Starkeya sp. ORNL1: one gene and its partner. The protein of the gene in region 2 interacts with the protein of the main gene of each other region in a pairwise test. Links are inferred from orthologs where the notes say so. Each region holds a gene or a part of one and is shown on either strand. Other genes may lie near its edges. The genes, in order: G3545_RS00300 and grpE.

What was found.
Region 1: the proteins of grpE (region 2) and G3545_RS00300 interact in binary tests that used the Escherichia coli proteins (3 or more experiments, as listed by UniProt). The link is inferred for Starkeya sp. ORNL1 from one-to-one orthologs.

Annotation. Positions count from the first base shown.
Region 1 is NZ_CP048834.1:62,848-66,126, forward strand. The notes cover bases 55-3,019. They hold G3545_RS00300 (Nramp family divalent metal transporter), read right to left. Parts: upstream 2,225-3,019; coding sequence 884-2,224; downstream 55-883. Other genes in these bases: G3545_RS00295 (malonyl-CoA decarboxylase), read right to left, coding at 55-771; G3545_RS00305 (DUF3750 domain-containing protein), read left to right, coding at 2,382-3,019. Outside these bases: more of G3545_RS00295, read right to left, coding at 1-54; more of G3545_RS00305, read left to right, coding at 3,020-3,125; G3545_RS00310 (lytic murein transglycosylase), read left to right, coding at 3,277-3,279. UniProt on the Escherichia coli protein: H(+)-stimulated, divalent metal cation uptake system. Involved in manganese and iron uptake. Can also transport cadmium, cobalt, zinc and to a lesser extent nickel and copper. Involved in response to reactive oxygen.
Region 2 is NZ_CP048834.1:3,917,490-3,920,718, reverse strand. Bases 219-3,133 are described here. They hold grpE (nucleotide exchange factor GrpE), read right to left. Parts: upstream 2,031-3,133; coding sequence 1,407-2,030; downstream 219-1,406. Other genes in these bases: hrcA (heat-inducible transcriptional repressor HrcA), read right to left, coding at 2,115-3,133; G3545_RS18625 (hypothetical protein), read left to right, coding at 285-1,226; G3545_RS18630 (alpha-ketoglutarate-dependent dioxygenase AlkB), read left to right, coding at 219-275. In the rest of the region: more of G3545_RS18630, read left to right, coding at 1-218; more of hrcA, read right to left, coding at 3,134-3,215. UniProt on the Escherichia coli protein: Participates actively in the response to hyperosmotic and heat shock by preventing the aggregation of stress-denatured proteins, in association with DnaK and GrpE. It is the nucleotide exchange factor for DnaK and may function as a thermosensor.

The DNA of each region.
Region 1 (3,279 bases), 3.9 Mb from region 2 along the record:
GTCCAGCGCCTCGCGCTTCTCGATGAGGATCGGAGCGATGGCGTCGGGAATGTCGCGGGTCAGCGCCACCTCGACGAAGATCAGCGGCTCGTCGACGAGGGCGGGGTGGAAGAACGCGTAGCAGCGCCGGTCCGGACTATCGACGCGGGCGCGCAGGTCGTTCCAGTCACGGATTTCGTGCACCGCCTCATAGCGGATGATCTTCTCGAGGACATTCGCAGGGGTGGACCAGTCGATCCGGCGCAGCACGAGGAACCCCCGATTGAACCAGGACGTGAACAGATGGGTGAAATCGCGGTCGAGGTTGCCGAGGTCCGGCCGCCGCGTCATCACGTCGAGTAGGCTGGCGCGCATGGCGACCAGCGTCGCGGTGGCGGAGGGTGCGAGGTTCAGCCGCCGGATCAGCTCCTGCCGGCGCGGCTCGCTGGCGGCGTGGAGTTCGGCGAGGCTACGCTCGGAGGAGGTGGCGGCATAGGCGGCGATCGCCTTGTCGAGCCGCGCCTTGTCAGGACCGAAGGTCTCGGCCAGCGCCTCGAAGAAGGCGACGCGCTCGCCGGTCTTCAAAGCGCGGTAGAGGATCAGGATCTCGCGGGCGAGTGCGACGCCCGAGGCCTCACCGCGGCCGGAGAGCAATTGCTCGCAGAGTTCGACGATGTTGGCGGCGCGGATCGCTCCGGCAGGGCGGCGCTCGCGCCCCTCCAGCAAGGCGCGGCCGCGCTCGGCTATGGTGCCGAGCAGGTCGCCGAAGAAGCTGGTGTCGCCGTTCGCCATGCCTCGTCCAACCCTCAGCCTCTTGCCCCGAATATGCAGTCCGTCCCTATGGGAAGGCGCAAATCACCGCGGTGACAAGACGTACCTTGGTTGGCCGGCTGCGGGGAAGGCCTCAGCCGGTCACAACATCGAACAGCATCTTCATGTTCAGCGCGATGATGAGCGCTGCGGCGATGCTGGCCAACACGATCTGCCAGCGCGGCGCGGCAAGGCCGCCCATCTTGCGCGAGTCCGCCGTGAACATGATCAGCGGCACCACGGCGAAGGGCAGCTGCAGGCTGAGAACCACCTGGCTCATGATGAGCAGCGAGCCGGCGCCGCTCTCGCCATAGGCGATCGTCACCGCCGCCGCCGGCACGATGGCGATGGAACGGGTGATGAGCCGCCGCAACCATGGCGCCAGCTTGATGCGCAGGAAGCCTTCCATCACCGCCTGTCCGGAAATGGTGGCGGTCACGGTGGAGTTGAGGCCGCAGCACAATAGGGCGACGGCGAACAAGGTCGGCGCCAGCGCACTGCCGAGCAGCGGGTTCAAGAGTTCATGCGCCTTGCCGAGGTCGGCCACTTCGCCAACGCCGCCATGGTGGAAGGCGGAGGCCGCCAGAATGAGGATGGAGGCATTGATGGTCAGCGCGAACATCAGCGCGAAGGTGGAATCGAAGGTGGCGAGCTTTATCGCCTCGCGCTTGCCGTCCATGGTGCCGTCATGGCGGCGGGTCTGCACGATGGCCGAGTGCAGATAGAGATTATGCGGCATCACCGTCGCGCCGAGGATGCCGAGCGCGAGATAGAGCATGTCCGGGTTGCGGACGATCTCGACGGTCGGGGCGAAGCCGCGGATCACCTGGCCCCAATCGGGATCGGCGAGCGCGATCTGGATGCCGAAGCACAGCGCGATGACGGCGAGCAGCGCGATCACCAGCGCCTCGACCCAGCGGAAGCCAAGCGTCTGCAACCACAGGATCAGGAACACGTCGAGCGCGGTGAGGATGACGCCGATTTCCAGCGGAATGCCGAACAGCAGGTTCAGGCCGATGGCGGTGCCGATCACCTCGGCAAGGTCGGTGGCGCAGATCGCCGCCTCGGCGAGGATCCAGAGAACGAAGGAGACCGGGCGCGGAAAGCTGTCGCGGCAGGCCTGGGCGAGGTCGCGCCCCGAGGCGACGCCGAGGCGCGAGCACAGCGCCTGCAGCAATATGGCGATGAGATTGGAAAGCAGGGCGACGGTGAGCAGGCTGTAGCCGAACTTCGAGCCGCCGGCGAGCGAGGTCGCCCAATTGCCGGGGTCCATATAGCCGGTGGCGACGAGATAGCCCGGTCCCATGAAGGCAAACAGGCGCCAGAGGCCGGGACGCTTCGGTACCGCGATGCTGCCGTGAACCTCGGAAAGCGGCGGTTCGCCACGCTCGCGCCGCCAGCCCGAAAGGCTCATCTCGTCCACCCGATCCAGCATGGATACCTCGCAACTGCGAATTAGTCGCAATATTAATAGGGAGGCGGTTGCATCGCGTCAATGAGACTGCGAACCATTCGCAACTGAATCGTCCAACTTTCGAAGAGAGTCGCCTGGCCCGGCGTGTTTTCGCCGGAATTTCCGGCACAGTCGCAGAATGCTCCGCGCCGCCCGGTTCTCGCTCCTTGGATTCATGCTGCTCTTCGCCCTCTCGCTGGGGGGCCATGCACTGGTCCAATGGAATACGGCTGACTGGACGCGTAGCTGGAGTGCTGCCGACTGGTCCAGCACCGGCACGCTGCCGCTGCCCGCGGTGAGCAAGCCGGCAATGGTGCGCATCTATGCCGCCCGCGTCGGGCGTTGGCGTGGCATTTTCGCCGTCCATACCTGGATCGTGGTGAAGGGGGAGGGGGCATCCTCCTATGAGCGTTTCGACAAGGTCGGCTGGGGCCAGCCTATCCGCCGCAACGCCTATCCGCCGGACGGACGCTGGTACGGAAATGAGCCCACGATCGTGTTCGCGGCCGATGGCGAGGAGGCGCGGGCGCTCATCCCGAAGCTCCGGCAGGCGGTCGATGACTACCCTTATGGCCATGCCGGCGACTATCGGGTCTGGCCCGGGCCGAATTCCAACACCTTCATCGCTTCGGTGGTCGCCGCGGTGCCGGAGATAAACGCCAGCCTGCCGCCGACCGCGATCGGCAAGGACTTCCCGGTGGACGGCAACTGGTTCGGCCTCGCGCCGTCGCGCACCGGGATCCGGCTGTCGCTCGGCGGTTATGGCGGCTTCACCCTCGCCTGGGTGGAGGGCATCGAGTTCAACATATTGGGCGCGGTGGCGGGGCTCGATGTGCGCCGGCCGGGCATCAAGCTGCCCGGTTTCGGGCGTATCGGCATATGAGGCAAGCATTTGCCGTACAACCGCAACACGACGTTCACCGTGAAGATGTAAGCCGGGGACGCTCTCTTGCGTCGGCATCGCGGTGAGGCATAGGTTTGCAACGGTCACGGGGGGTGACAACATGATGCGCGCTTCTATCGGCTTTAAGGTTATG
Region 2 (3,229 bases):
AGGATCGTGACGAGCTGGAATTCGCCGCCCCGGTTCTGTCGCTTTCTCTCGGTGATACTGCGGTGTTTCGTATCGGCGGCACTTCGCGGCGCGATCCGACCCGTTCCATCCGCCTCGAATCCGGGGATGCCCTGCTGCTCTCCGGCTTGAGCCGGCTCGCCTTTCACGGTGTCGATCGGATCGTGCCCGGCAGCTCGACCTTGCTGAATGGGCCTGGGCGCATCAATTTGACACTACGGCGCGTGCATCCGATTGATCGTGCCCTTGAAAATTGAGGAAACGGCATGTTGAGACTTTTTGCGGGCCTGATGGTCGGGCTCTGCCTCATTTTGCCGGCGCATGCCGCCGATCCGGTCTTCGCCAGGGGCGGCTCGGTTGGCCTGGTGCCGCCCGCCGGCATGATTCCGAGCGAAATGGTGCAGGGCTTCGAGGATCGCGGCGCGCGTGCGTCCATCCTCATCGCCGAAATGCCGCCGCCGGCCTATCAGGAGGTGCGGGACAGCTTTTCCAACGCCGCAGCGCTGGCGAAGCAGGGCGTGACCATCGAGAAGCGCCGCGATGTCGAGCTCGCTGGCGGCGTCAAGGGCCAGCTGCTCTCCGGCTTCCAGAGCGTTGGCACATTGGCGCTGCGCAAATGGATCCTGCTGGCGGCCGGCGACGGCACCACCGCTCTCGTCACCGCGCAGCTTCCCGACGAGGCGAGCGCACGCTATCCGGACGCGGCCATCGAGCAGGCCTTGCTCAGCGTGGTGTTCCGTCCGCCGCCGACCACCGAGGAATTGCTGGCCAAATTGCCCTTCCGTGTCTCGCCGCTGGAAGGCTATCGCATCGTGAAGGTGCTCGGCGGTTCCGCGGTACTGCTGACCAAGGGTCCGAACGATGTGCTTGACGGCGCCGACCAGCCTTATTTCGTCGCCGCTTACGGCATGGGCGACGTGCGCGATGATGAGCGGCCGAGCTTCGCGCGGCGCGCCGTCGCCTCGGTGCCGGGCGTGCGCGAGATCAGGCTGGAGCGTGGCGGCCCGCTGCGCATCGCCGGCCAGCCGGGCTTCGAGATCATCGCCAAGGGCGAGGACGTCAAGACCGGCAAGCCAGTGAAGCTGGCGCAATGGATCAGCTTCGGCCGCAGCGGCTATGTCCGCATGATCGGCGTCGCCGCCGCCGAGGGCTTCGACACCGACTTCACAGCCATGCGGGCGCTGCGCGACGGCGTCGAGCCGAGATAAGACGGTTAGGTCGCTTCAGAGCCTGACCGAAAACTTCCAGAATGACCGTCATCCCCGGCCTTGTGCCGGGGATCTCGATCCCGGACAGCGCGTCAGAGGCCGAGATGGCCGGCACAAGGCCGGCCATGACAGGGGAAATGGACCGCTCACCTGCCCGTCGTCGAATTTTGAGTCAGGCTCTCAAGCCGCGTCCGTCTTGTCCGCGGAAGCCTCGGGCGCGGCCTTCGGGCCGCCTTTGGCGACGCCGACCAGCGCCGGCCGCAGCACGCGCCCGCCAATGGTGTAGCCGGGCTGCACCACCTGCACGATGGTGCCCGACGGTACCTCGGGGTTAGGCACCTCGAACATTGCCTGGTGCAGGTTCGGATCGAACTTGGTGCCCTCGGCCTCAATCTTGGCGACGCCGTGCTTGGTCAGCGTCTGCGTCAGCGCCCGGGACGTCAGGTCGATACCGTCCAGCACCGTCTTCAGCGTGCCATCGGCGGTCTCGCGCGCATCGGCGTCGATGGCACCGAGCGCCCGCTCGAAATCATCGGCGACGGTCAGCACGTCGCGGGCGAAATTGGCGATGCCATAGACCTTGGCGTCAGCCACTTCGCGCTCGGCGCGGCGGCGCACATTGTCGGCCTCGGCGAAGGCGCGCAGGAACTTGTCCTTCAGGCTCGCCACTTCCGCGTCGAGCCGCTCTTTCTCGGCGAGCAGCGCGCTGATGGCGTCCTCGGCGGTCGGCTCGGCCTCTTCCGAGGCCGCCGCGTTGGCAGCGATATCAGCCTCTTCCGCCGGATTGCGGTTGTCGTCGCTCATCGGAACCTCATTGGAAAATTGTTGCGGTGACCCGGTCGGGGTTCTCGCCGCACGCCCGCCATATCGGGTCAGGTTGAGGAAAAATCAAGCTGCATCGGCGCCCGGGTCGCCCAGAACGCGGCTGACGACGCGGGCGGTGAAGTCCACCATAGGTACGATACGGGCATAATTCAGCCGCGTCGGCCCGATGACGCCGAGCACGCCGACCACTCGTCCCTGCCCGTCGCGATAGGGCGCGACGATGGTGGAGGAGCCGGACAGCGAGAACAGCTTGTTCTCCGAGCCGATGAAGATGCGCAGCGCCTGCGCCTCCTCGGCGCGGCCCAGCAATTCCGCCACTTCCTGCTTGGATTCGAGGTCGTCGAACAAAAGGCGGATGCGCTCCAGATCCTCGATCGCCCTGAGGTCGTGCAGCAGCTTGGCCTGTCCGCGCACGATCAGCCGGCGCTCCGCCTTGTCGCCGCCGGACCAGCTGGCGAGCCCCGCCGCGACCACACGCGCGGTGATCTCGTCGAGTTCAGCGCGATGGGCGGCGAGCACCTTGTCCACCTCGGTCCGCAGATCCTCCAGCGTGCGCCCGCGGGTGCGGGCATTGAGGAAATTGGTTGCCTCCATCAGCGCCGAGGCCGGCAGGCCGGGCGGCAGCGGTACCAGCCGGTTCTCCACCTCGCCATCTTCGGCTACCAGGATCAGCAGCGCGCGTGAGGGATCGAGCGGCACGAACTCGATATGCTTGAGACGCACGTCGGTCTTGGTGGCGGTGACGACGCCCGCCCCGCGCGACAGGCCGGAGAGCATCGCCGAGGCTTCCGCCAGCACGCCGTCCACGGTCTTGCCGCGGGCGGCGGCGCGCACCTGCGCCTCGATGGAATTGCGCTCATCCTCGGCGATGTCGCCGATCTCCAGCAGCGCGTCGACGAAGAAGCGCAGGCCGCGTTCGGTCGGCAGCCGGCCGGCGCTGGTGTGCGGCGCGAAGATGAGGCCGGCAGCCTCCAGGTCCGCCATCACGTTGCGCACCGATGCCGGCGACAGCGTCATCGGGATGATGCGCGAGATGTTGCGCGACCCTGCCGGCTCCCCGGTGGCGAGATAGGTCTCGACGATCTGCCGGAAGATTTCTCGTGAACGTTCGTCGAGCCGGGCGAGCTCCGGGGCGCGCGCGGCGATTAGGGGGTCGAGAGCCATGATTCAGGCCGCCT